One region of the Streptomyces sp. NPDC050842 genome, then DNA from elsewhere that is predicted to be linked to it. Evidence: riboswitches for the same ligand, from Rfam matches in the RefSeq annotation. Region 1 holds a riboswitch; each other region holds the start of a gene.
What was found. Region 1 has a riboswitch for cyclic di-AMP ahead of ACIBG6_RS26750 (M23 family metallopeptidase). Riboswitches for the same ligand answer to the same signal wherever they lie in the genome.

Region 1 (6,768 bases):
TCGCGCTCTGGCTGGAGGCCGACCGCATGGGCTCGCTGCTCGCGGCCCTGGACGACGAGTCCATGGAGAACCAGCGGGACGTCGTCAAGAACGAGCGCCGCCAGCGGTACGACAACGTGCCGTACGGCACGGCCTTCGAGAAGCTGACCGCGCTGGCCTACCCGGAGGGCCACCCGTACCACCACACGCCCATCGGTTCCATGGCGGACCTGGACGCCGCCACGCTGGAGGACGCGCGGAACTTCTTCCGCACGTACTACGCGCCGAACAACGCGGTGCTGTCGGTCGTCGGCGACATCGACCCGGCGGAGACCCTCGCCTGGGTCGAGAAGTACTTCGGCTCGATCCCCTCCCACGACGGCAAGCTGCCCCCGCGTGACGGCTCGCTGCCCGACGTCATGGGCTCCGAGCAGCGTGTGGTCCTGGTCGAGGAGGTCCCGGCGCGCGCGCTGATGGCCGCCTACCGGCTGCCGCACGACGGCACGCGCGAGTGCGACGCCGCCGACCTGGCCCTGACGGTCCTCGGCGGTGGCGAGTCCTCCCGCCTGCACAACCGCCTGGTCCGCCGGGACCGGACGGCCGTCGCCGCCGGCTTCGGCCTGCTGCGCCTCGCCGGGGCGCCCTCGCTGGGCTGGCTGGACGTCAAGACCTCCGGCGGCGTCGAGGTCCCGCAGATCGAGGCCGCCGTCGACGAGGAGCTCGCCCGCTTCGCCGCCGAGGGCCCGACGCCCGAGGAGATGGAGCGCGCGCAGGCCCAGTTGGAGCGCGAGTGGCTCGACCGGCTCGGCACCGTCGCGGGCCGCGCCGACGAACTGTGCCGGTTCGCCGTGCTGTTCGGCGACCCGCAGCTCGCCCTCACGGCCGTCGACCGGGTCCTCGACATCACCGCCGAGGAGGTGCAGGCGGCCGCCAAGGCCAAGCTGCGCCCCGACAACCGCGCGGTGCTCGTCTACGAGCCGGTGGCCACCGAACAGAGCGAGAGCGACAGCGACGAGGAAGAGGGAGCGGACCAGTGACCGACGCTGCCGTGTCTTTGACGAGCATGGACTTCCACCCGCAGCCCGCGCCGGGCGTCGCCAGGCCCTGGGCGTTCCCGGCCCCGGACCGCGGCTCCCTGGCCAACGGCCTGACCCTGCTGACCAGCCACCGCCCCGGCCAGCAGGTCGTGGCCGTGGAGCTCTTCCTGCCGGCTCCGCTGGACGCCGAGCCGGCCGGTCTCGACGGCGTCGCCACGATCATGGCCCGCGCGCTCTCCGAGGGCACGGACCAGCGTGACGCCGAGGAGTTCGCGGCCGAGCTGGAGCGCTGCGGCGCCACGCTCGACGCGCACGCGGACCACCCGGGCGTGCGGGTCTCCCTCGAGGTGCCCGTCTCCCGGCTGCCCAAGGCGCTCGGGCTGCTCTCCGAGGCGCTGATCGCCCCGGCGTTCTTGGACACCGAGATCGAGCGCCTCGTGCGCAACCGCCTCGACGAGATCCCGCACGAGACGGCCAACCCGGCCCGCCGCGCCGCCAAGCAGCTCTCCAAGGAGCTGTTCCCGGCCGAGGCCCGGATGTCCCGGCCGCGTCAGGGCACCGAGGAGACCGTCGAGGCGATCGACGCCGCCGCGGTCCGCGCCTTCTACGAGGCGTACGTCCGGCCCGCCACGGCCACCGCGGTGGTCGTCGGCGACCTGACCGGCGTCGACCTGGACAAGGTCCTCGCCGAGACCCTGGGCGCCTGGACGGGCGAGCCGGCCGAGCCGCTGCCGATGCCGCCGATCACGGCCGACGACACCGGACGGGTCGTCATCGTGGACCGTCCCGGCGCGGTCCAGACCCAGTTGCTGATCGGCCGGATCGGCGCCGACCGGCACGACAGCGTCTGGGCTGCCCAGGTCCTGGGCACGTACTGCCTCGGTGGCACCCTCACCTCGCGGCTCGACCGCGTCCTGCGTGAGGAGAAGGGCTACACGTACGGCGTGCGGGCCTTCGGGCAGGTGCTCCGCTCCGACGCCGAGGGGAACGGTGCCTCGATGCTCGCCATCAGCGGCTCGATCGACACCCCCAACACCGGCCCGGCACTTGACGACCTGTGGAAGGTGCTGCGGACCCTCGCCGCGGAGGGCCTCACCGACGCCGAGCGCGAGACGGCCGTGCAGAACCTGGTGGGCGTGGCACCGCTCAAGTACGAGACGGCCGCCTCGGTCGCCGGGACGCTCGCCGACCAGGTCGAGCAGCACCTCCCGGACGACTACCAGGCCCAGTTGTACGCGCGGCTCGCCGAGACGGGCACGGTCGAGGCGACCGCGGCCGTCGTCAACGCCTTCCCCGTGGACCGGCTCGTGACCGTGCTCGTGGGCGACGCGGCACAGATCGCGGAGCCGGTGCGCGCGCTCGGCATCGGTGAAGTCACCGTGGTGACCGGCTGATCGCACGCGCCGACCCGGCGACGGAAGGCCTCGACGTCATGATTTCGTCGAGGCCTTCCGCTTTGTCCGTATTGAGGGCAAGGGTGGCTGTCTGCCCTGTGGCATGTCTTACAAACAGGCGTGTCTGTTTGGTGATTGACAGACGATCCCATAGCGTCGGTGCGGCTGTTCGTCAGTTGCACGTGCCGCATTCGCGGCAACGGACAGTCATCGCCGAGTCCCCGTCAGGCGCGAGCCTGGGGAGCCGGGGACCCACACAGTCCCTGGGGTGAATCGGGCGCCTTCGTCACGTACGGAGGGGCTCGTAGGAGACCTTCCTGCTCCGAACCCGTCAGCTAACCCGGTAGGCGAGAAGGAAGGAAAGGATCAGCCCCTACATGGCGTTCACCCGTGCCACCGGGAAGCATCGTGGTCCGAGCCGGATGGCGCGCCGCAGCGTGGGCATCGCCGGCGTCGCGACGCTCGCCACCACCGGCGTCATCGGAACCTTCGCTTCCCCGGCGCTCGCCGCCGACACGGACAACCGCTCCGCCGAGGACACCGGCCTCACGCAGGTGATCACCGAGGACTCGCTCGCGGACCGGATCGACGCCCAGGCCGCCGCCCAGGAGCAAGAGGCCTTCGAGGCCATCGTCAAGGCGAAGGCCCAGGCCGAGGCCCGCGCCGAGGCGAAGCGCAAGGCCGAGGCCCGTGCCAAGGAGGTCCGCGAGGAGCGCGAGCGCGCCGCCCGCGAGGCCGAGCGCCGGCGACTCGCCTCCTTCCAGCTCCCCGTGGCCGGCTCGTACGTGACCACCGGCTACAAGACCGGCGGCTCGCTCTGGTCCTCCGGCAGCCACTCCGGCATCGACTTCCACGCCTCCTACGGCAGCTCGGTCGTCTCCGTCGGCTCCGGCACCGTCGTCGAGGCCGGCTGGGGCGGCGCGTACGGCAACAACATCGTCATCCAGATGAACGACGGCACGTACACCCAGTACGGTCACCTCTCGTCCATCGGGGTCTACGTCGGCCAGACCGTCGAGCCGGGCCAGCAGATAGGCATCTCGGGCTCGTCCGGCAACTCGACCGGCCCGCACCTCCACTTCGAGGCGCGGACGGGCTCCGACTACGGCTCGGACCTGAACCCCATCTCCTACCTCCGCGCCCGCGGCGTCAGCCTCTGACACCTCGCGCATCGCGTCGCAAAAGCCCCGGCTCGTACTGAGCCGGGGCTTTTCGCTGACCGAAACATATCGCTGGATTCCACGGGGGCATCGGAAATTCCGGCCTGCTGCAATAGAGTCGCGGAACAGACGCAGAACGGACGCGGAACATGCGTCGCTCGAATTGTCTCTCGCGGACCAAGGCGGAGGTCGGACATGCGCGTACCCGCGCAATCGGTATGCACGGCGATCCGGGACGACATCGTCTCCGGTGTCTTCGAGCGGGGCGGGCGGCTGACCGAGGAGCAGCTCGCGCGCCGCTACGGGGTCTCCCGTGTCCCGGTCCGTGAGGCCCTGCGCACCCTGGAGTCCGAGGGCTTCGTCGTCACCCGCCGCCATGCCGGCGCCCATGTCGCCGAGCCCACCGAGCAGGAGGCGGCCGATCTGCTCGACATGCGGGCCCTCCTCGAACCGCTGGGCGCCGCCCGCGCCGCGCAGCGGCGCACCGAGGCGCACCTGAAGGTCCTCCGCGGCCTGGTCAGGCTGGGGCAGGAGCGGGCCAGGCGCGGCCAGGGCGAGGATCTGCGCTCGCTCGGGGGCTGGTTCCACGAGACGCTGGCGCAGGCCTCCGGCAGTCCGGCGCTGACCGCGCTGCTCACCCAGCTGCGGCACAAGATCGCCTGGATGTACGCGGTCGACCAGCCCGCCCACCCCGTGGAGGCCTGGTCCGAGCACGGAGCCATCGTGGACGCCGTCGCGCGCGGCGACGCCGAGCGGGCCAGGGCGCTGACGGCGCTGCACGCGGAGCGCTCGTTGGGACTGCACCGGCTCAAAAGGCCGGAGCGCGGTCGTGTGAGGGTTTCGCAACATGTCGTCAACACGGCGAGCGGCCGGAATTAACGCGCGCACCGTATACAAAGAATAGGAATTCGACGGAGCCTGTTTGGGCTGCCCGGAAACACCGGCTCCGGAAATGTGAAAACCGCGACCTCCGGAATTCCGGGTGTCGCGGTTTCGTCGTACGGGGAACGCGTCGTACGGGGGAACGCGTCGTACGGGGGAAAGCGGGGTCAGACGGTCTCGGGGAGCTCGTCGAGACCCTCGGCGACCAGCTTCGCGAGACGGTCGAGCGCGACCTCGGCGCCGTCGGCCTCCGAAGCGAGGACGATCTCCTCGCCGCCCTGCGCGCCCAGGCCGAGCACCGCGAGCATCGAAGCGGCGTTCACGGGGGTGCTGTCGGACTTGGCGATCGTCACCGGAACGCCGGAAGCCGTGGCGGCACGGACGAAGATGGACGCGGGGCGGGCGTGGAGGCCCTCGGCCCAGCCGACGTTGACGCGGCGCTCAGCCATGGTGTTGCCCTTCAAGTCTCAAGCGGGTTGTCTAGACCAGTCTCTCATGTGATGCGCGGTGCTCGTGCCGACCTTCGACCCGGACCGCACCGACTTTCGGTCCTCCTCACCTTGCACGGCACGCACCTGCCGCGCGACCGGTGCCGGTGTCGCACACCGGCCGTAGGCTGGCCCCATGCAGAGCGCGTCGGAGCAGTCGGAAGCGGCGGATCGACCGGCATCACCGGCACCTGCCCCATCGCCGGAGCACGCCTATCCCGATCACTGGGAGGCGGACGTGGTCCTCCGGGACGGCGGCACCGCGCGCATCAGGCCCATCACCGCCGACGACGCCGACCGGCTGGTCAGCTTCTACGAGCAGGTGTCGGACGAGTCCAAGTACTACCGCTTCTTCGCGCCCTACCCGCGGCTCTCCGCGAAGGACGTCCACCGGTTCACCCACCACGACTTCGTCGACCGGGTGGGCCTCGCCGCGACGGTGGGCGGCGAGTTCATCGCCACCGTCCGCTACGACCGCATCGACGACCGCGGCATGCCCGCCTCGGGACCGGCCGACGAGGCCGAGGTCGCCTTCCTCGTCCAGGACGCGCACCAGGGGCGCGGCGTCGCCTCCGCCCTGCTCGAACACATCGCGGCCGTCGCGCGCGAGCGGGACATCCGGCGCTTCGCCGCGGAGGTGCTCCCTGCCAACAACAAGATGATCAAGGTCTTCACGGACGCGGGCTACACCCAGAAGCGGAGCTTCGAGGACGGCTCCGTCCGGCTCCACCTCGACCTCGAACCGACCGTCCGCTCTCTCGCCGTCCAGCGCGCGCGGGAGCAGCGGGCGGAGGCGCGATCCGTCCAGCGGCTCCTCACACCCCGCTCCGTCGCCGTCGTCGGCGCCGGGCGCGCGCCCGGCGGGGTCGGCCGGACCGTCCTCCGCAATCTCCTCGGCGCCGGCTTCACCGGCCGCGTCCACGCGGTGAACGCCGCGCTCACCGACGGTCCGGCGGAGCTCGACGGAGTCCCCGCCCACCGCTCCGTCGCGGCCATCGGCGAGCCCGTGGACCTGGCGATCGTCGCCGTCCCCGCCGAGCGCGTGCCGGAGGTCGTCGCCGACTGCGGCGAGCACGGGGTGCTGGGCCTCGTCGTCCTCTCCGCCGGGTACGCGGAGAGCGGCCCGGCCGGCCGGGAGCGGCAGCGCCAGCTCGTACGGCAGGCCCGCTCGTACGGGATGCGGATCATCGGGCCGAACGCGTTCGGGATCATCAACACCTCCGAGGACGTCCGGCTCAACGCCTCGCTCGCCCCCCACATGCCGGCCGCCGGGCGGATCGGGCTCTTCACCCAGTCCGGCGCGATCGGGATCGCGCTCCTCGCCGGCCTCCACCGGCACGGCGCGGGGCTCTCCTCCTTCATCTCGGCCGGCAACCGCGCCGACGTGTCCGGGAACGACTTCCTCCAGCACTGGTACGACGACCCGGGTACGGACGTCGTCCTCCTCTATCTGGAGTCGATCGGCAACCCCCGGAAGTTCACCCGGCTGGCCCGCCGCACCGCGGCGGTCAAGCCGGTCGTGGTCGTCAAGGGAGCCCGGCACAGCGGCAGCGCGCCGCCCGGCCACCGGGTGCCCGTCACCCGCATCCCGCACGCCACGGTCTCCGCGCTGCTGCGCCAGGCCGGGGTGATCCGCGTCGACACCGTCACCGAACTCGTGGACGCCGGACTGCTCCTCGCCGCCCAGCCGCTGCCCGCCGGGCCCAGGGTCGCGATCCTCGGCAACTCCGAGTCGCTCGGCCTCCTCACGTACGACGCCTGCCTGACCGAGGGACTGCGCCCGCTGCGGCCGCTCGACCTGACGACCGCGGCGGGCCCGGCGGACTTC
Region 2 (6,768 bases), on a different contig from region 1:
CAACGGCGGCACGACGACGACGGAGGTGGCGCGGGCGCTCGCGCTGCGGTTCGCGAGCGGCCGGGCGGAGTCGCCGGGCGCGGGCGCGGCCGGGCCCGCCCTGACCGTGGTCACCAACGCGCTCAACATCGCCGGCGAGCTGGCGGTGCGCCCACAGATCAAGATCGTCACGACGGGCGGGGTGGCGCGCCCGCAGACGTACGAGCTGGTCGGCCCGCTGACCGTCGGCGTGCTCAACGAGGTCGTGCTCGACGTCGTGATCCTCGGGGTCGACGGCGTCGACGCCGAGCTGGGCGTGATGGCCCACCACGAGGACGAGGCGAGCATCAGCCGGCTGTTCGCCCAGCGGTCGAGCCGGGTCGTCGTCGTGACCGACTCCTCCAAGATGGGCCGCCGCGCGTTCGCCCGCATCTGCGGTCTGGACCGGATCGACCTCCTGGTCACCGACACCGACATCTCCGCGGAGGCCACGGCTCAGCTGACGGAGGCCGGGGTGAAGGTCGTCACCGTCTGACCGAGGCGGACCTACGGAACCTCAGCCTTATTGGTATGAGGTCGGACCAATCTCCACACCGGCGTTCCATGGCCCTGGGCTGTTAACCCAGGAATTACTGCACGGCCGTATACCTTTAAGCTCCCCTCCCCCATCATGGCTCCCGACGTGCCGCGCGGGCACGCCGTGACAGGAGAGGCGGGGCATGCTTCCCATCAGCCGCAGGGGATTCGTCGGTATCGGCGCGGGGCTCGTCGCCGGGGCGGCGCTGCCGACCGGCCGTGCGTCGGCCGCCGCGCGTGCCGCGACCGGCACGCTCACCGACGTCCGGCACGTCGTGATCCTCATGCAGGAGAACCGCAGCTTCGACCACTACTTCGGCACCCTGCGCGGCGTACGGGGCTTCGGCGACCGCGCCGCCGGCAATCTGCCCGGCGGCTGGGGCATGTTCAACCAGCCCAACTGGGGCGGCCGCCAGTACCCGTGGAAGCTCAGCGACACCCCGCCCGCGGGCGGGGTCGACGGCGAGACCCTCGCGCAGTGCAACGGCGACCTGCCCCACAGCTGGACCTCGCAGCACGCGGCCTGGAACAAGGGCCGGATGGACAACTGGGTCATGGGCGTGGGCAACACGCGGACGCTCGGTCATCTCGACCGCGAGGACATCCCCTTCCACCACGCGCTCGCCGACCACTACACGATCTGCGACGCGTACTTCTGCTCGGCGCTGAGCGCCACCGGTCCGAACCGGACGTTCCTGTGGAGCGGAAAGATCGACGGCTCCAGCAAGGACGGGGGCGACGAGTCGGGGCTGACCTGGGAGACGTACGCGGAGGCACTCCAGCGGGCCGGGGTGAGTTGGAAGGTCTACCAGAACGCTCAGGACAACTACGGCGACAACGGTCTCGCGTACTTCAAGAAGTTCACCGACGCCCGCCCCGGCGACCCGCTGTACGACCGGGGCATGGGCTCCGTCCCCAAGGTCACCGGATCGACACCTGACGACATCGCCGCGGCCATCCGCGCCGACGTCGTGGCGGGCACGCTGCCGCAGGTGTCGTGGGTGGTGGCGAGCGAGGCGTTCTCCGAGCACCCGTACGCGCCGCCCGGGGACGGCGCCCACTTCGTCGACCTCGTCTACCGCGCGCTGGCCGCCGACTCCGAAGTCTTCGACTCGACGGTGCTGTTCCTCAACTACGACGAGAACGACGGGTTCTTCGACCACGTGCCGCCGCCGGTCGCTCCGCCCGGGACGCCGGGCGAGTACCTGGACGGCGTGCCGATCGGGCTGGGCTTCCGCGTGCCCATGATTGTCATGTCCCCGTGGACCCGGGGCGGTTGGGTGAGCTCCGAGGTCTTCGACCACACCTCCGTCCTCCGCTTCATGGAGACCTGGACGGCGGCTCTCGGCACACCGGCCACCTGTCCGAACATCAGCGCCTGGCGGCGCCGGGTGACGGGCGACCTGACGAGCGTCTTCGACTTCGCCCACCCGGTGTACGGAGTGCCCGCCGGCCTCCCGTCCACGGCGAAGGTGATCGGCCAGGCCACCTGCGGCCCGCTGCCGAACCCGGCACCGCAGAACAACGCCCAGCCCGCGCAGGAGTCCGGCACCCGCCCGGCGCGCGCCCTGCCGTACCAGGTGAACGGCAACCTCGACCGGTTCGAGTTCGGTGCCGCCGGCAAGATCCTGGCCTGGTTCTCGATGACGAACCAGGGAGTGGAGGCCAAGCAGGCGGCGCACTTCTCGATCCATCCGCACCAGCACCGCGACACGGCGGCCTGGCAGTACACGGTCGACGCGGGCGGCACGGCCTCCGACTACTTCAACATCGGGCTCGGGTCGGGCTCCGGGAAGTACGACATCTCGATGATGGGACCCAACCGCTTCCTGCGGCGCTTCATCGGCGACGCGTCCAAGGCCGGCAAGGCCGTGGAGGTCGCGGCCCGGTTCGCACCGGAGGCGGGGACGGGCCGGACGGCCCTGTGGTTCAGGATGACCAACACCTCCGCGGCGCCGGTGACGTTCACGATCCGCTCGAACGCCTACCGCACGGACGGACCGTGGACCTACACGGTCCCGGCGAACTCCAGCCGCGAGGACTTCTTCAACGCGGTGGCCTACCACGGCGGCTGGTACGACTTCACGATCCTCGCCGACATCGACGGGACCTGGTCACGTCGGTACACCGGCCACATCGAGACCGGCGCCCCGAGCGTCACCGGCTGAACCCCCACGCACGCCTGCCGGTGACACCGGCAGGCGTCAGCGGCCGGCGTGCGCGGCGCGGCGGATCGTCGCGTCGAGGAGGCCCACCGCCTCGGCGGCCGTACGGCCGGGGGCCCGGTTCCACGGACCGATCAGCTCGCCCCATCCCTGCGACCGGAGCTCGGTCATGATCCAGGCGGCCGCCTCGTTCATGGTGTCCGCGCTGCCGTAGCCGAGGCGGTGGGCGGCGAGGAGCGCGCCGCAGACACAGCGCGCTCCCCGCGCGTCGCGCAGCTTGTACGGGGCGTTCTGCCAGCCCCACTCCGTGAGCACCAGCCGCGCGTAGCCGAGGTGGACCGAGGGGCGCAGCTCGGGGCGGCCGATCCGGCGCCAGGCGTGCAGTCGGTCCGGGAGGACGGCTCCGATACGACCGGGGAGCGTGCGCTCGGCGGCGGCCGGCGGCGGGAGCGCGTCGAGCGCGTCGGCCACGAGCCGGTCCACGGACACGGTGAGGAGGGCCCGCCAGTCGGCGGGCTCGGGCGTCCGCTCCGGCGCGATGGCCGGTCGAGTGGGCGCCCGTCCAGCGGAGCCCGGTCGAGTGGGGGCGGTCCAGTCGGTGACGATCCGCTGCCAGGTGGCGCTCTCGAAGAGAACGGCCGCCTCGCGGTCGAGGGTGTCCGGGCTGAGCGGGGTGGTGGAGGTGGTCGGCATCCGGGTGGCTCCTGAGTCGGGTGACTCCATCTTTCAAGAAGAATGTCCGGTTTGCGACTTTTACCCGCACCAGGCGCGCCCTGCCCACGCCCGGCGCGGACGAACAGCCCAGCACGGATAATTTCCGCCCATTTACTCACCAACGGAATTACATCGCATATTCGGACATTACTCACCTGGTGACGCGCTTCACTTCCTCTCGCCCCCGCCAGACACCCGTACACCCGCAGGCCGTACCGCACACGGAAGTTCACCGCATCCCGAGCCCGATCGATCTTGAATTCCCTGAATTCGGAGATCCAATTCCGGGCGCGGACGATCAGATCCTCTTGTTATCCGCCGCAATGCTGGCCTACGGTCACCCCCATTCGAGCGGAACGCCTAATCCTGCCGCCGCCCGAAAACACCTCCCTTTCACCCGACGGCAGGAGCGGGGGACCCACGAATTCGCCGGTCCGGAATCCGGAACGGCTCGGGGTGCAGCCGCGTGTGCGCGGCCGGACATCTCCCGTCCGAACCCGACAGCTCACCCCGCAGGCGCCGGAGAGGACATCCGTCATGCCTGCACACGGTAAGCACCGCCGCCCCCGTCGCCGCACCGTCTCCCGCGGTCTCGCACTCGCCGGCACGGGCGGGGCCGCCCTGGCCCTGCCGCTGGTCGTTCCCGCCACGGCCGGCGCCGAGACCGTTTCGGCCGCACCGAAGATCGCCGCGCAGCCCTTCGCCGGGCACTCCTTCGCGGCGCACCCCGCCGCCGCTCCGGCTGCCGCTCCCTCGGCCCCCGCCGCCGCTCGCACGTACACCGTCGTGAGTGGCGACTCGCTTTCCCTGATCGCCCAGAAGAAGGGAATTCAGGGCGGCTGGAAGTCGATTTACCGGGCCAACAAGTCCGTGGTGGGTGACAATCCGTCACTCATTCACCCCGGTCTCGAACTGACGATTCGTCGGGATTCCGCGAAGCCCGCCCCGAAGCCCGCGAAGGCCGCTCCGGCGTCCGCGACCACGCAGAAGAAGAGCTCCGCGACCACGGAGCGGGCGAGCCGCTCCGAGCGCCGTGCCGCGGCCCCGGCCGCCGCATCGGGTGCCTCCGCCGCGCAGGCGGCGCCCGCCGCCGCGCCCGCCGTCAAGGCCGCCCCGGTCGCCGCCACCCAGTACGCCGACAACCTCGACGGCTGGATCCGGCAGTCGCTGGACATCATGGCCCAGCGCGGCATCCCCGGCTCGTACGACGGAATCCACCGCAACGTGATGCGCGAGTCCTCCGGCAACCCCCGGGCCATCAACCTCTGGGACTCGAACGCCGTGGCCGGCACCCCCTCGAAGGGCCTGCTCCAGGTCATCCAGCCGACCTTCGACGCCTACCACGTGCCGGGCACGTCCACGGACCTGTTCGACCCGGTCGCCAACATCACGGCCGCCTGCAACTACGCGGCGGACCGTTACGGCTCCATCGACAACGTCAACGGGGCCTACTGACCCCGGAACCACTCGGCGAACCAGTCCGTGGCGAGCTCCGCCACCTCCTCCAGGGCGCCCGGCTCCTCGAAGAGGTGGGTGGCCCCGGGGACGACGGTCAGCCGGTTCTCGCAGCGCAGCAGGGCCTGAGCGCGGCGGTTGAGGTCCAGCACGAGCGCGTCCCGGCCACCCACCACCAGGAGGGTCGGGGCGCGCACCCGGGCCAGGTGATCGCCCGCCAGGTCGGGCCGGCCACCGCGTGAGACGACGGCGGCGACGCCGGAACCGGGATCGGCCGCCGCCCACAGCGCGGCGGCCGCGCCGGTACTCGCCCCGAAGTAGCCCAGCGGCAGTCCGCCGCCCTCGGGGTGCCCGGCCAGCCAGTCCGTGGCGCTCGCCAGCCGTCCCGCGAGCAGCGGGGTGTCGAAGACGTGGGCCCGGTCGGTCGCCTCGGCCTCGGTCAGCAGGTCGAACAGCAGCGTCCCGAGACCGGCCCGGTTCAGGGCCGTCGCGACCGCGCGGTTCCGCGGGCTGTGCCGGCTGCTGCCGCTTCCGTGGGCGAAGAGGACGATGCCGGTCGCGCCGTCGGGGACGGCGAGCCGTCCGGCGAGGGTGGCGCCGGTCGCCGGGATCCGGACGTCCGTGTCCCGGACGATGGGGTCGCGCGCGGCCCGGCTGCGGGCGAGGCAGTCGAGCACCTCCGCGTCGGACGTCTGCGAGAAGTCGCGGTAGAACTGGCCGATCGCGTAGAAGAAGTCGGGCTCACGGACGCTGACGGTCTCGTCGGCCTCGCCCCCGAGGCGGGCGGTCCAGCCGGGCGGTGCGACCGGGACCGCGAGGACGATCCGCGCGGCGCCCTTGGCCCGTACGACCCGGCACGCGGCCAGCGCCGTCGCGCCCGTGGCGAGCCCGTCGTCGACGATGACGACCGTCCTGCCGTCGAGCGGCACGGGCGGGCGGCTGCCCCGGTAACGGTGCGTGCGCTCTTCGAGCTCGACGTGCTCGCGCTCCTCCACGGCCGCGAGGTCCCGCTCGCCCACGCCGGTCTCGCGCAGCACCTGTTCGTTGAGGACGCGTACGCCGCCTTCCCCCAGTGCGCCCATCGCGAGCTCCGGCTGGTACGGCACCCCCAGTTTGCGCACGAGACAGATGTCGAGGGGCGCGTCGAGCGCGTCGGCGACCTGCGCGGCCACCGGGACGCCGCCGCGCGGGAGGCCCAGGACCACGACGTCCTGGCCCGTGAGGTGGTCGAGACGGGCGGCCAGCTGCCGGCCCGCGTCGGTGCGATCGCTGAAGTCCATGGTCCGCCGCCCTTCCGCACGCGGCCCGGGCGCCAGGAGGAACGGTGTGTCCCGTCCCCTGCCCGTCTCTCCAGGGTAGACGGATCGCCCCGGCGGGACAGGTCAGCGGGACTGCAGGGCGTCCAGGGCGACGGCCTGGGCTATCGCGAGCCGCCGGTCGAACTCCGGGTCGGCTATGTCCACGACGTACCGGTCGCGTACTCCGAAGCGCTTCTCGACGGACATGACGTGCCGTCCGGCCTCGGCGAAGTCGAAGTGGTACGGCACGACGAAGGGGAGCAGCTCCGTGAAGGGGAGGAACTCCCAGCCGCGCCGCAGGATCCCCACGGTCCGGTTCCGCTCCTGTCCGGTGGTCTCCTGGGCCTCCCCTTCCCGGTTCAGGTGCCAGGTGCTGCGCAGCAGGGACGCGCCGAAGTCCTTGCGGAAGCCGCCCAGCCGCGTGCCGGAGGCGCCGTGGACGTCGTACGTCGCGCCGAGGTCGATGACCTGTCGGGCCCGGAAGGTGAAGAGGACCTGGCGCCGGGACTCGTCGGTGTAGAAGGTGACGTGCTCCTTGAGGGCCATCCGCTTCTGGTGGGCGAAGGCGACCAGTTCGGCCT
Region 3 (6,768 bases), on a different contig from region 1:
GACCAGCGTCTCTCCAAGAACCCGGCGCACCACGACGAGTCCCCGCACGCGAAGGGGAAGACGGGCATCCCGGGCGAGCGCAAGGCCGAGCTGATGACGCATCTGCTCAACATCGACCCGCCGGACCACACCCGGCTGCGGCGGCTCGTGTCGAAGGCCTTCACGCCGCGCCGGGTCGCGGAGTTCGCGCCGCGCGTGCAGGAGCTGACCGACCGGCTCATGGACGACTTCGTGGAGAAGGGGAGCGCCGACCTCATCCACGAGTTCGCGTTCCCGCTCCCCATCTACGCGATCTGCGACCTGCTCGGCGTGCCCCCGGAGGACCAGGACGACTTCCGGGACTGGGCCGGGATGATGATCCGGCACGGCGGCGGGCCGCGCGGCGGGGTCGCCCGGTCGGTGAAGAAGATGCGCGGCTATCTCGCGGAGCTGATCCACCGCAAGCGCGAGGAGCCGGGCGAGGACCTCATCTCGGGGCTCATCAGGGCCTCCGACCACGGTGAGCACCTCACCGAGAACGAGGCCGCCGCCATGGCCTTCATCATCCTCTTCGCCGGTTTCGAGACGACCGTGAACCTCATCGGCAACGGCGTCTACCAGTTGCTGCGCCATCCCGAGCAGCGGGAGCGGCTCCAGGCCTCGATCGCGGCGGGGGAGACGGGGCTGCTGGAGACGGGCGTCGAGGAGCTGCTGCGGTACGACGGGCCGGTGGAGATGGCGACCTGGCGGTACGCGACGCAGGCGCTGACCGTCGGCGGACAGGAGATCCCGGCGGGCGACCCGGTGCTCGTGGTCCTCGCCGCCGCCAACCGGGACCCGGAGCGGTTCGCGGAGCCGGACACGCTGGACCTCTCCCGGCGCGACAACCAGCACCTCGGGTACGGGCACGGCATCCACTACTGCCTGGGGGCGCCGCTCGCCCGCCTGGAGGGGCAGGCCGCGCTGGCCACGCTCCTGACGCGCCTGCCGGACCTGCGACTTGCGGCCGACCCGGCCGAACTGCGGTGGCGCGGCGGGCTCATCATGAGGGGATTGCGCACCCTTCCAGTGGATTTCACCCCTTCCGCACGCCTCCTATGAGTTGACGGACCGTCAGAAATGTGATCTTCACGTGATCGGGGGTCCATCGACTTGTGACGAGCGTTCGAATGCCGCTACGTTTCCCGGCAGTCTCAGCCGTCACGCGAAAGGCCCTCCGTATGCGCTCCGGGAACGGAAGACACCGTCGCCCCCGTCAGGCCCCCGCCATCGTCGTCGCCGCGGGAGTGACCGGATCCGCCCTGGCGCTGCCGCTGCTCGCCAGTGGCTCCGCCTCCGCCGCCGACGCGGCGACCTGGGACCGGGTCGCCGAGTGCGAGTCCGGTGGCCAGTGGAGTGCCAACTTCGGCAACGGCATGTACGGCGGCCTCCAGTTCACCCAGGACAGCTGGGAGCGGAACGGCGGCCTCGCCTACGCGCCCAGCCCCGACCTGGCCAGCCGCGCCCAGCAGATCGCGATCGCCGACACGGCGCTCGCCGGTGGCAGCAACGACTGGGCCACCTGCGCGCCCATCGCCGGTCTGTCGAACGACGGCAAGGTCACCGGGGTCAACCCGGGCCCCGCCACCGCCACGAAGGCGCCCACGGGGCCCGTGGCGGAATCGAACCGGACCGCGGGCGTCCCGGTCGCGCCCTCGGAGACCGCCGCCGCCGAGAAGTCGGCGGAGGAGTCCGCCACGGCCACCCCGACCACCGAGGGCGCCGAGGGCGCCGAGTCGCCCCGTACCGCGTCGAAGACCCCCGCCGCGTCCACCACCCCCGTCAGCCCCACCGCGCCGGTCAGTCCGACCGCGCCGGCGACGGCGGCCACCACCCCGGCCGCGCCGGGCACGGCGACCACCCCGGCCACTCCGGTCGGCCCGGCCACGCCGGGCACCCCGACCACCCCCGCCGCGCCGGACGCGTCCCTGACGCCCGTATCGCCCGGGGCGCCGAAGGATGACGCCTCGTCGGCCACGCCCGGCACCGGCAAGCACCGGGGCGACGCAGCTCCGGAGGAAACCGGCAAGACGGACACTCCTGTCGATTCCGGCAGACACGCTTCATCCACGGACAAGCTGGCGGAAACCCCTGCCGCCACACCCGTCACTGACGAGGCGAAGAAGTCGGACACAACGGACAGTCAGGACGCTTCGGACGCGTACACCGTGCGGCCCGGTGACAACCTGTCCGAGATTGCACAGGAGAACGAACTCCCCGGCGGCTGGAACGCCCTCTACGACGCCAACCGCGGGACGGTGGGCATCGATCCGGACCTCATCGTCCCTGGTCAGAGCCTCGACCTGACGATCGGTTCGGAAGCGAAGGCGGAGTAGTTCGGGGTCATATGTCCGGTTCTGGGGAAGTGAGACATGGGTCTCTTCGCCCCAACTGGCGTGTCACGTCCGCGAACTTTGCTCCCGTCACCTCCCACCTGCACAAACGCCCCCCACCGGAGGGCAAGTAGGGGCGAAATTTCCGTAATGCGCCTCTTTGAACTTCCGGTGGGTCTGTGTCTACGGTCGTAACCGCTCGCCACCGCGGGCCCCGTCGACCGAAACGCCGAATCCTGCCGTCGGCCGATGGGAACGTCGCGTAAGCGCCGTAGGCAGGAGCGGGGGACCCAAGGTAAGTGCCGACCCCGGCCGTTGAGACAGACGGCCGACGATCGGCTAGGGGTTAAGTCGCGTGCTAGGACACGCGGCCGGACAACTCATTGGTCCGAACCCGACAGCTCACCTCGTAGGCGTCGGTGAGGAGAATCTCCATGCTGTTTTCCGGCAAGGGCAAACACCGTCGTCCCTCCAAGGCCACCCAGGTCGTCACGCTCGTCGGCGTCACCGGTGTCGCCGTCGCCGCCCCGCTGATGACCGCGGGCACCGCCTCGGCCGCCACGTCCTCGGAGTGGGACCGCGTCGCCCAGTGCGAGTCCGGCGGCAACTGGTCCATCAACACCGGCAACGGGTACTACGGCGGCCTGCAGTTCTCCGCCTCCACCTGGGCCGCGTACGGCGGCACCGCCTACGCCTCGACCGCCAACCAGGCGTCGAAGTCCCAGCAGATCGCCATCGCCGAGAAGGTCCTCGCGGGCCAGGGCAAGGGTGCCTGGCCGTCCTGTGGCGTGGGCCTCTCCGGCGCCTCGTACGACGGCGGCTCCGCCGAGAGCGCGCCGCAGCAGCAGGCCGCGCCGAAGCAGGAGACCCAGCAGCAGCCGCAGCAGCAGCAGCGCTCGACCGAGCAGCCGACCACCCGCAGCGAGCAGCGCCAGGCCCCGAAGCAGGCCACGCAGCAGCAGGCCGCCCCGAAGGCCGCCACCAAGAAGACGGTCACCACCCCGACCGGCAAGGTGGTCAAGAAGGGTGACGGCGAGTACAAGGTCGTCGCCGGCGACACCCTCAGCAAGATCGCCGAGGCGCACGGCGTCAAGGGCGGCTGGGCCGAGCTCTTCGAGCTGAACAAGGACGTCGTCGACAACGCCGACCTCATCTACGTGGGCCAGCAGCTCCACCTGAAGTGAACCCGGCGGCTCGGGTGAGTCCGGCGGCTCGCCCGACCCCTCTATGACCCTCCCGCGGTGACCACCCCGGTCCGGCGCACTCTCCCCCGTGCGCGCCGGACCGGGGTTCCGTGTATCCGGCGCCCCTTTCAGGGCGACCTGACGGTTACCGTCCAGTAGATCTGGGGCCCTTCGTCCCGAGATGCATGCCCTCGGGTCCTTTTTCGTCCCAGGGGGCGGGCGTCCGGCCGGCCGGAGCCCCGGAGCCGGTTAGGCTCTTGTCGCAAGGCCGAGCGACCCTGCACCGGCCATGCGTCACATCCAGCGTCACATCCCAAAAAGGAGATGCTCGTGCCGTCCATCGACGTCGTCGTAGCCCGGGAAATCCTGGACTCCCGAGGTAACCCCACGGTCGAGGTCGAGGTCGGCCTCGACGACGGCAGCACCGGTCGTGCTGCTGTCCCGTCCGGTGCCTCCACCGGTGCGTTCGAGGCCATCGAGCTTCGCGACGGTGACCCGAACCGCTACCTCGGCAAGGGTGTCGAGAAGGCCGTCCTCGCCGTCATCGAGCAGATCGGCCCGGAGCTCGTCGGCTACGACGCCACCGAGCAGCGCCTGATCGACCAGGCGATGTTCGACCTCGACGCCACCGAGAACAAGGGCTCGCTCGGCGCCAACGCCATCCTCGGCGTCTCCCTCGCCGTCGCGCACGCCGCGTCCGAGGCCTCGGACCTCCCGCTCTTCCGCTACCTCGGCGGCCCGAACGCGCACCTGCTGCCCGTTCCGATGATGAACATCCTCAACGGTGGGTCGCACGCCGACTCCAACGTGGACATCCAGGAGTTCATGATCGCCCCGATCGGCGCGGAGTCCTTCTCCGAGGCCCTCCGCTGGGGTGCCGAGATCTACCACACCCTCAAGGGCGTGCTGAAGCGCAAGGGCCTCTCCACCGGCCTCGGCGACGAGGGCGGCTTCGCGCCGAACCTCGAGTCGAACCGCGCCGCCCTCGACCTCATCGTCGAGGCCATCAAGGAGGCCGGCTACACCCCGGGCTCCGACGTCGCGCTCGCCCTCGACGTGGCCGCGTCCGAGTTCTACAAGGACGGCAAGTACGAGTTCGAGGGCAAGTCCCGCACGGCCGCCGAGATGACCGAGTACTACGAGGAGCTCGTCTCCGCGTACCCGATGGTCTCCATCGAGGACCCGCTGTACGAGGACGACTGGGCGGGCTGGAAGGTCCTCACCGACAAGCTGGGCACCAAGGTCCAGATCGTCGGCGACGACCTCTTCGTCACCAACCCGGAGCGCCTCGCCCGCGGCATCGAGGAGGGCACCGCGAACGCCCTCCTGGTCAAGGTCAACCAGATCGGCTCGCTGACCGAGACCCTGGACGCCGTCGAGCTGGCCCAGCGCAACGGCTTCAAGTGCATGATGTCCCACCGCTCCGGCGAGACCGAGGACGTCACCATCGCCGACCTCGCCGTCGCGGTGAACTGCGGTCAGATCAAGACCGGCGCCCCGGCCCGCTCGGACCGCGTCGCCAAGTACAACCAGCTCCTGCGCATCGAGGAGATCCTCGACGACGCCGCGGTCTACGCCGGCCGCAGCGCCTTCCCGCGCTTCAAGGGCTGACCAGCAGATCAGGGGCTGACACCTCTCCGTAGTGCAGCTTCCGTACGTCCCCGTACTCGGTCCCGTACCGTGTGCGGGGACGTACGTATGAACAGGGGAGGCGACACGACATGGCCGCGAAGGACCGGGACCGGTTCTCGACCGCGACCCGGATCAGGCTGCTCGGCGAGCAGACCGCCGCCCGTGTCTACCGCTCCCAGACCCGCCGTCAGGCCCGCCGCTCCCGGCTCACCGGCCGTGCGGCCTTCCTCGCCCTCGTCGTCTGCTCTCTCGTCGTGGCCCTCGCCTACCCGATGCGGAGCTACGTCTCCCAGCAGGGCGAGATCGCCGACCAGGAGCGCCGGGCGGCCGAGGCGGCCCGCCGGGTCGAGGAACTGCGGGACGAGAAGGCCCGCCTCCAGGACCCGGCCTACGTCCGCCGCCTCGCCCGCGAGCACCTGCACTACCTGCTGCCCGGCGAGACCGGCTTCACCGTGAACGACCCCGACGCGGAGCAGCGGCCCCGCGCCGACCAGGGAGCGGCCGAGCGCCCCTGGTACGACAACCTCTGGGACGGCGTCGACCACGCCGACCGCCCCTGACCCCTCCTCCGCGACACACGAGCAAGGCAACCGAAAAGACATGGAAACGCCCCCTCCGCAGACCGAACGCACCGAGCCCACCGAGAAGGACATCGCCGCCTTCGAGCTCCAGCTCGGTCGGCCGCCCCGCGGCCTGCGCGCCATCGCGCACCGCTGCCCGTGCGGCAATCCGGACGTCGTCGAGACCGCGCCGCGGCTCCCCGACGGCACGCCGTTCCCGACGACGTACTACCTGACCTGCCCCCGGGCGGCCTCGGCCATCGGCACCCTCGAGGCCAACGGGGTCATGAAGGAGATGCAGGCCCGGCTCGCCACGGACCCGGAGCTCGCCGCCGCCTACCGGGCCGCGCACGAGGACTACATCGCCCGCCGTGACGCGATCGAGGTCCTGGAGGGCTTCCCGAGCGCCGGCGGCATGCCGGACCGCGTCAAGTGCCTGCACGTCCTCGTCGGCCACTCGCTGGCCGCGGGACCGGGCGTCAACCCGTTCGGCGACGAGGCCCTCGCGATGCTGCCGGAGTGGTGGGCGAAGGGCCCGTGCGTCACCCCGTGCACCGACGAAGGGAAGTCCGCGGAATGACCCGGGTCGCCGGAATCGACTGCGGGACGAACTCGATCCGCCTCCTCGTCGCCGACGTCCACCCCGAGACGGGTGACCTCGTCGAGCTGGACCGGCGGATGACGATCGTCCGGCTCGGGCAGGGCGTCGACAAGACGGGCCGGCTCGCGCCCGAGGCGCTGGAGCGGACCTTCGCGGCCTGCCGCGAGTACGCCGCGGTCATCAAGGAGCTCGGCGCCGAGAAGCTCCGCTTCGTCGCCACCTCCGCCTCGCGCGACGCCGAGAACCGCCAGGACTTCGTGAACGGGGTCGTGGAGATCCTGGGCGTCGAGCCCGAGGTGATCACCGGCGACCAGGAGGCGGCGTTCTCCTTCACCGGCGCCACCGGCGAGCTGCACGGCACGGAGACGTACCTCGTCGTGGACATCGGCGGCGGCTCGACCGAGTTCGTCACCGGTAACAAGCACGTCGAGGCCGCCCGC
Region 4 (6,768 bases), on a different contig from region 1:
TACCGCGAACTCGTCGAGGACACCGACTGGGACAAGTACGGCCGCGGAAAGGACCCGCGCTGCGCCAATTGCATGGCGCACTGCGGCTACGAGCCCACGGCCGTCCTCGCCACCATGGGTTCCCTCAAGGAGTCCCTGCGCGCGATCCGGGAGACCGTCTCCGGAAACAGCGCGTGAGGGTGGGGGAGGTGACCGGGCGATGAGCGGGGAGTTCGACCTGGCGGCACTGCTCGCCGCGCGCGGCGGCGAGCGGTACGAGCTGCACGCCAAGCACCTCAACCACCAGCTGCCGCGCATGCTCCACACCATCGGCTTCGACAAGGTGTACGAGCGGGCCGAGGGCGCCCACTTCTGGGACGCCGACGGCGTCGACCACCTCGACATGCTCGCCGGCTTCGGCGTGATGGGTCTCGGACGGCACCACCCCGTCGTCCGCAAGGCCCTCCACGACGTCCTGGACGCCCAGCTCGCCGACCTCACCCGCTTCGACTGCCAGCCCCTGCCGGGACTGCTCGCCGAACGCCTCCTCGCCCACAGCCCCCACCTCGACCGGGTCTTCTTCGGCAACAGCGGCACCGAGGCCGTCGAGACGGCCCTCAAGTTCGCCCGGTACGCCACCGGGCGGCCCAGGGTCCTCTACTGCGCCCACGCCTTCCACGGGCTCACCACCGGCTCGCTCTCCGTCAACGGCGAGCAGGGCTTCCGGGAGGGCTTCGACCCGCTCCTGCCGGACACCGCGATCGCCCTCGGCGACCTCGAAGCCCTGGAGCGGGAGCTGCGCCGGGGCGATGTGGCCGCCTTCGTCGTGGAGCCGATCCAGGGCAAGGGCGTCCGGGAGGCGCCGCCCGGCTTCCTGCTCGCCGCCCAGGAGCTGCTGCACCGGCACGGCGCGCTGCTCATCGTGGACGAGGTGCAGACCGGCCTCGGCAGGACCGGCGACTTCTACGCGTACCAGCACGAGGCCGGGGTCGAACCGGACCTGGTCTGCGTCGCCAAGGCGCTCTCCGGCGGCTACGTGCCGGTCGGTGCCACCCTCGGCAAGGACTGGATCTTCGAGAAGGTCTACTCGTCCATGGACCGGGTCCTCGTCCACTCGGCGAGCTTCGGATCGAACGCCCAGGCCATGGCGGCCGGGCTCGCCGTCCTCTCGGTCATGGAGACCGAGGACACGGTCGCCCGGGTCCGGCGGATCGGCGGGCTGCTCCGCTCCCGGCTCGAGGAGCTCGTGCCCCGGTACGAGCTGCTGCACGAGGTCCGCGGACGCGGGCTGATGATCGGGATCGAGTTCGGCCGGCCGACGTCGCTGGGGCTGCGCGGTCGCTGGGCCATGCTCCAGGCGGCCCGCAAGGGTCTCTTCGCCCAGATGGTCGTGGTGCCGCTGCTCCAGCGGCACCACATCCTCACCCAGGTCTCCGGGGACCATCTGGAGGTGATCAAACTGATCCCGCCGCTGGTCATCGACGAGGCGGACGTGGACCGGTTCGTCACCGCCTTCACGGCGGTCATGGACGAGGCCCACGGCGGCGGCGGGCTGATGTGGGACTTCGGTAAGACCCTGGTGAAGCAGGCGGTCGCGCAGCGCTGAGCCGGACGAGGTCGCGATCCTTGCCTCTGAGGCAAGAAACTTGCCTCAGAGGCATGATCCTGGCGGAATGGACGCATGGACCACGTCCCCGGGGAAACCTCCCCGGACCCCGCCACCCCGGGCGTCCCGCCCGATGTCGCCGCCTCCGGCGTCCTGCCCGACGTCGCCCCGCAGCTGCGGGCCCTGCGCCGCCGCCGGGGACTCACCCTGGAGGCCGCCGCCCAGCGGGCCGGCCTCTCGCCGGCCCACCTCTCCCGGCTGGAGACGGGGAACCGGCAACCCTCGCTGCCGATGCTGCTCGCCCTCGCCCGTATCTACGGTACGACGGTCTCCGAGCTCCTCGGCGAGGCTCCGCCCGAGCGCGACCCCGTCGTCCGTGCGGGCCGCTCCGATCCCGTCGAGGCCGACGGCTGGATCTACCGGCAGGCCGGCGGCGCCGGGCGGGCGCTCCAGTGCCTGCGCGTCCACGTGCCGTACGCCACCCGGGCCGACATCGTGCGCGTCCACCCCGGCGAGGAGTGGATCCACGTCCTGGAAGGCCGGGTGCGGCTCGCGCTCGGCGACGCCGTCCACGTCCTCGATCCCGGGGACAGCGCGCACTTCGACTCGCTGACCCCGCACCGCATCGGCGCCGCCACTCCCGGCGGGGCCGAGCTGCTGTTCGTCCACACCCTGATGCAGAGCCCCGTCGCCGAGCTGTGCCTCGGCGACGGAACCCCGCACCGCCGCTGATCCCGCATGCCTCCTCGTGAGAACGTGCCCCTTCGTCAGAAAAGGACCGAGATGTCCGAGAAGTCACGACCTGTCACCGGCGAGGAGCGCGGGGAAGGCAAGTTCCCCAAGGGCCTGGTCCTCCGCCTCTTCGCGTACCTCGTCGCCGGGCACCTCTTCGCCGGCTTCCTCTACCTGCTCTTCATGCTGGGCGGGCAGAACCAGTAGGCGGGACTACGCCTCGACGAGGAACTGCTCCCGCAGCCGTTCGCGGGTCTCGGGGGCCAGCTTCAGTCCCTCCGTGAGGTAGGTCTCCACCGAGCCCCACGTCGCCTCGATCGTCTCGAAGGAGCCCCGCAGGTACTCCACCCGCGCGTCGAAGAGCGGGCTCAGCAGCTCCATCACCTCGGGCGACATCGCGTCCGCGGTGGTGGAGCTGCGGCGCACCTTGTAGCGGCGGTGCGGGTCGTTCGACTTCACGTAGTCCGCCTCGATCGCCTCGCGCTCGACGCCGAGGGCGAGCAGCGTGATCGCGATGGAGAGGCCGGCGCGGTCCTTGCCCGCCGCGCAGTGCATCAGCGCCGGAACGCTGTCCTCGGCCATGGAGTGCAGGATCCGGCTGTGCTCCGAGGTCCGCTGGACCACCATCTTCCGGTACGAGTCGGACATTCGGGCCGCCGCTTTGCCGTCGCCCAGGATGTCCCGCAGCTGCTCGATGTCGCCGTCGCGCACCAGCTTCCAGAACTCCTTGCCGTCGGCCGGGTCGTTGAGAGGTATGTTCACGTTCCGCACGCCGGGGAGCTCGACGTCCGCGCCCTCGACCTTGCGGTCGGCCTCGTTGCGGAAGTCGAAGATGGTGTGCAGGCCGAGCGAGGCGAGGAAGGCGGCGTCGGACTCGGTGGCGTGGGCGAGGTGGCCGCTGCGGAAGAGGCGCCCGGGCCGCACGGCGCGCCCGTCCGTCGTCGGCAGGCCGCCCACGTCCCGGAAGTTGCGGACCTCGGCCAGCTCGGGTTCGTTCGCTTCGGTGGGCGGGACCTGCGGCAGCTGCTGCGTCACGAATGCTCCTGGGGGGTCGTCGTTCGGGGGCCCGATGCGAGATCGGTGCCTGGCGCAATCATCCAGGTGGGACAGGGTCGGCGCACCCCCTCGGACGGGAATGGGTGATCTGTCCGAAATGAGGCGTTAAGGGGAACGCGCCCTGTTTACAGGCGAGATGGGCGATGCCGCGTGAGCAGGGTCATAGATGTGACGGATCGTGGCCGAAGGCGCCGGGCAATTGCCGTACGGAAAAAGGAAATCGAAGGACCGTCATCGACGGAGGGTGACCGGAATTCCGCCCGAATTGCGTCCCCGGTAATGCCGGAGGAAATCTGCGGCTTGTTCGCTCCGACCCCGCTCGTCTAGCGTCACCGTCAATCCGGTCGGACCGCCGAATCCTGCCACCGTCCGGAATCCGCACTCATCCCATGCGTGGCAGGAGCGGGGGACCCAGGAAGTACGCCGGTCCCGCGACAACAGGACGGCTCGGGGTGAAGCCGCGTGAGAACGCGGCCGGGCATCTCCAGTCCGAACCCGACAGCTCACCTCGTAGGCGCCGGAGAGGAATTCGCCATGCCCGCGAAGGGTAAGCACCGCCGTCCCAAGATCAATTCCATCACGCGTGGCCTCGTCGTCGCCAGCACGGGAGGCGCCGTCGTCGCGCTTCCGCTCCTCGGCGCCACCGGAGCCCACGCCGCCGAGCAGGCCGCCCCGGCCGCCGTCCCCGCCCAGGCCGTCGCCGCCGCCGCTCAGGCGAAGGCGCCCGCCGCCCTCCAGGCCGCGCCCACCGCCGCCGCGAAGGCCGCGCCGAAGACGTACTCCGTCGTCAGCGGCGACTACCTGTCGAAGATCGCCTCCGAGCACCACCTCGCCGGCGGCTGGCAGAAGCTCTACGCGGACAATCGCCAGGTCGTCGGCGAGAACCCCTCGCTGATCCTGCCCGGCATGAAGCTCACGCTCGGCGCGAAGAACACCGCCGCCGCTCCGAAGAGCGCCGCGCCCAAGGCCGCCGCGCCCAAGGCCGCCGCGCCCAAGGCCGCCGCGCCCAAGGCCGCCGCTCCGAAGGCGGCTCCGAAGGCCGCCGCGAAGGCCGCTCCCCAGAGCTCCGAGAAGAACGGCGACACCACGCGCGCCTCCCGGAGCAGCGAGCGCGCCTCCGCCCCGGCCGCCGAGTCCTCCTCGTCGCAGTCGTCGCAGACCTCCCAGCCGTCGGGGGCCTCGACCTCCGCGTCCGGCTGGGTCGCCCCGGTCAGCGGCGGCTTCTCCACGCCGTACCGCGCCTCCGGCTCCATGTGGTCCTCCGGCTACCACACCGGTGTCGACTTCATCGCCTCCTCCGGCACCACCGTCCGCGCCGTCGGCGCCGGCACGGTCGTCTCCGCCGGCTGGAGCGGCGCCTACGGCAACGAGGTCGTCATCCAGCACGCCGACGGCAACTACTCGCAGTACGCGCACCTCTCCTCCCTCTCCGTCTCGTCCGGCCAGACCGTCACCGGCGGCCAGCAGATCGGCCTCTCCGGCTCGACCGGCAACTCCACCGGCCCGCACCTGCACTTCGAGATCCGCACCTCCCCGAGCTACGGCTCCGACGTCGACCCCCTGGCCTACCTGCGCCAGCACGGTGTCTCCGTCTGACGCGGACGCTCTCTGACGGCCCGGCACGTGTGTGCCGGGCCGTCGCCGTATTCCGGCTTGGGAGAATCTTTATCGGTGGCATATGTCACCCTGCGTCAACCCCTCCTTACGGTCGCGTAGGTCACATCCGAAAGGGAAGGATGTGCTCCCGTGGCAGACGATTCGAGATCAAGAGACAAGAACGCATTCGGGTCGTACGCGGCGATCGGTGACAGCTTCACCGAGGGCGTCGGAGACCCCGGGCCCGACGGGACGTACGTCGGCTGGGCGGACCGCTTCGCGGTCCTGCTGGCCGACGAGCTGCCGGAGCACGACGACTTCCGCTACGCCAACCTGGCCGTACGCGGGCGCCTGCTCGACCAGATCGTGGCGGAACAGGTCCCCCGGGCGAAGGAACTCGCCCCCGACCTGGTGACCTTCTGTGCCGGCGGCAACGACATCATCCGGCCCGGCACCGACCCCGACGACGTGGCCGAGCGCTTCGAGCGCGCCGTCGCCGACCTGACCTCCGCCGTCGGCACCGTCATGGTGACCACCGGCTTCGACACCCGTGACATCCCCGTGCTCCGGCACCTGCGCGGGAAGATCGCCACCTACACCGCCCACGTCCGGTCCATCGCGGACCGCTACGACTGCCCGGTCCTCGACCTGTGGTCCCTCAAGTCCGTGCAGGACCTGCGGGCCTGGGACGACGACCGGCTGCACCTCTCGCCCGACGGCCACACCCGCGTCGCCCTGCGCGCCGCCCAGGTCCTCGGCCTGCCGGTGCCCGCCGACCCCGACCAGCCGTGGCCGCCGCGCCCCCCGCGCGGCACGCTGGAGGTCCGCCGCGACGACCTCAACTGGGCCAAGGAGTACCTCGTGCCCTGGATCGGGCGCAGGCTGCGCGGCGAGAGCTCGGGCGACCACGTCGAGGCCAAGCGCCCCGACCTCATGCCCCTGTAGGACCGCCGGGGCCGACGCCGCCGGCCGGGATCCGCTCCAGGACCCCGCCGGCGAACACGTCGTACAGCGGCAGCGTCTCCAGATGGACGTAGCCGATGTGGCAGTCGCAGACGCCGAGGGGGCAGGCCCGGGGGCGCAGCGCGGCGCGGTACGAACCGTCGTACAGGTTCCCCAGCTCGGCCTTGACGAAGTGGCAGCGCCGCACGGTCCCCTCGCCGTCCACCGAGATCACCGACTCGCCCGTACGGCACGGCAGCCCCGCCGAGCGGTGCGGCCGTCTGCTGTACGGGAAGAGCGGATCGATCCCCGTCCACTCCTCGGCCTCCGCGTCCGTGTACGTGTGCCCCTCGGCCGCGTTCACCCAGAGGTAGACGTGCGGCGGCAGGGCCGCGCTCAGCCGGCGGGCGTCGTCCCGGTGCTCGGGCAGGCCGACCACGCCGACGCTGAACCGGATGCCCCGGTCCGCCAGCTCGCGGCACTTGCCGAGGAACCGCTCGTACGGCGTCTGGCCCGGGTGGTACGTGCACCAGAGGGCGACGGTCTCCGGGTCCGCCTCCGCCAGCCAGTCGGTCCGGCAGCTGAGATTGGTCTGGATCGCCACCCGCTCCACGTGCGGCAGCCGTGACAGGTCGACCAGGGCCCGCCGGTACCAGGAGCGCACCAGGCCCTCGCCCCACGGGGTGAAGAGGATCCGCAGCCGGTCGCCGGTCTGTCCGGCGGCCCACCCGGTGAACCGGTCGAGCGCGGCCCGGTCCGCGCGCAGCTGTTCACGGCTGTCCCGGCGCTTGGCGAAGGGGCAGTAGGGGCAGTCGAAGTCGCAGGAGGCGAGCGGGCCGCGGTAGAGCAGCGTCAGA

Region 2: another riboswitch for cyclic di-AMP. It lies ahead of ACIBG6_RS06400 (transglycosylase SLT domain-containing protein); the one in region 1 lies ahead of ACIBG6_RS26750 (M23 family metallopeptidase).
Region 3: another riboswitch for cyclic di-AMP. It lies ahead of ACIBG6_RS28295 (transglycosylase family protein); the one in region 1 lies ahead of ACIBG6_RS26750 (M23 family metallopeptidase).
Region 4: another riboswitch for cyclic di-AMP. It lies ahead of ACIBG6_RS36930 (peptidoglycan DD-metalloendopeptidase family protein); the one in region 1 lies ahead of ACIBG6_RS26750 (M23 family metallopeptidase).

The regions. Positions count from the first base shown of each region.
Region 1 is NZ_JBITGA010000008.1:128,573-135,340, forward strand. It holds gene ACIBG6_RS26740 (M16 family metallopeptidase) at 1-1,016, shown strand, start outside; gene ACIBG6_RS26745 (M16 family metallopeptidase) at 1,043-2,410, shown strand; cyclic di-AMP (ydaO/yuaA leader) riboswitch at 2,612-2,775, shown strand; gene ACIBG6_RS26750 (M23 family metallopeptidase) at 2,788-3,570, shown strand; gene ACIBG6_RS26755 (GntR family transcriptional regulator) at 3,766-4,449, shown strand; gene ACIBG6_RS26760 (HPr family phosphocarrier protein) at 4,620-4,901, opposite strand; gene ACIBG6_RS26765 (GNAT family N-acetyltransferase) at 5,077-6,768, shown strand, end outside.
Region 2 is NZ_JBITGA010000002.1:244,817-251,584, forward strand. It holds gene ACIBG6_RS06385 (DeoR/GlpR family DNA-binding transcription regulator) at 1-514, shown strand, start outside; gene ACIBG6_RS06390 (phosphocholine-specific phospholipase C) at 699-2,723, shown strand; gene ACIBG6_RS06395 (hypothetical protein) at 2,760-3,413, opposite strand; cyclic di-AMP (ydaO/yuaA leader) riboswitch at 3,782-3,966, shown strand; gene ACIBG6_RS06400 (transglycosylase SLT domain-containing protein) at 3,972-4,889, shown strand; gene ACIBG6_RS06405 (phosphoribosyltransferase family protein) at 4,883-6,169, opposite strand; gene ACIBG6_RS06410 (hypothetical protein) at 6,272-6,768, opposite strand, start outside.
Region 3 is NZ_JBITGA010000009.1:65,858-72,625, reverse strand. It holds gene ACIBG6_RS28305 (cytochrome P450) at 1-1,080, shown strand, start outside; gene ACIBG6_RS28300 (transglycosylase family protein) at 1,266-2,354, shown strand; cyclic di-AMP (ydaO/yuaA leader) riboswitch at 2,569-2,782, shown strand; gene ACIBG6_RS28295 (transglycosylase family protein) at 2,786-3,535, shown strand; gene eno (phosphopyruvate hydratase) at 3,860-5,146, shown strand; gene ACIBG6_RS28285 (septum formation initiator family protein) at 5,257-5,727, shown strand; gene ACIBG6_RS28280 (DUF501 domain-containing protein) at 5,768-6,307, shown strand; gene ACIBG6_RS28275 (exopolyphosphatase) at 6,304-6,768, shown strand, end outside.
Region 4 is NZ_JBITGA010000016.1:17,095-23,862, reverse strand. It holds gene hpnH (adenosyl-hopene transferase HpnH) at 1-177, shown strand, start outside; gene ACIBG6_RS36950 (aspartate aminotransferase family protein) at 200-1,585, shown strand; gene ACIBG6_RS36945 (helix-turn-helix domain-containing protein) at 1,661-2,317, shown strand; gene ACIBG6_RS36940 (DUF6126 family protein) at 2,369-2,524, shown strand; gene ACIBG6_RS36935 (tyrosine-protein phosphatase) at 2,531-3,352, opposite strand; cyclic di-AMP (ydaO/yuaA leader) riboswitch at 3,747-3,903, shown strand; gene ACIBG6_RS36930 (peptidoglycan DD-metalloendopeptidase family protein) at 3,908-4,969, shown strand; gene ACIBG6_RS36925 (SGNH/GDSL hydrolase family protein) at 5,120-5,914, shown strand; gene ACIBG6_RS36920 (STM4011 family radical SAM protein) at 5,901-6,768, opposite strand, start outside.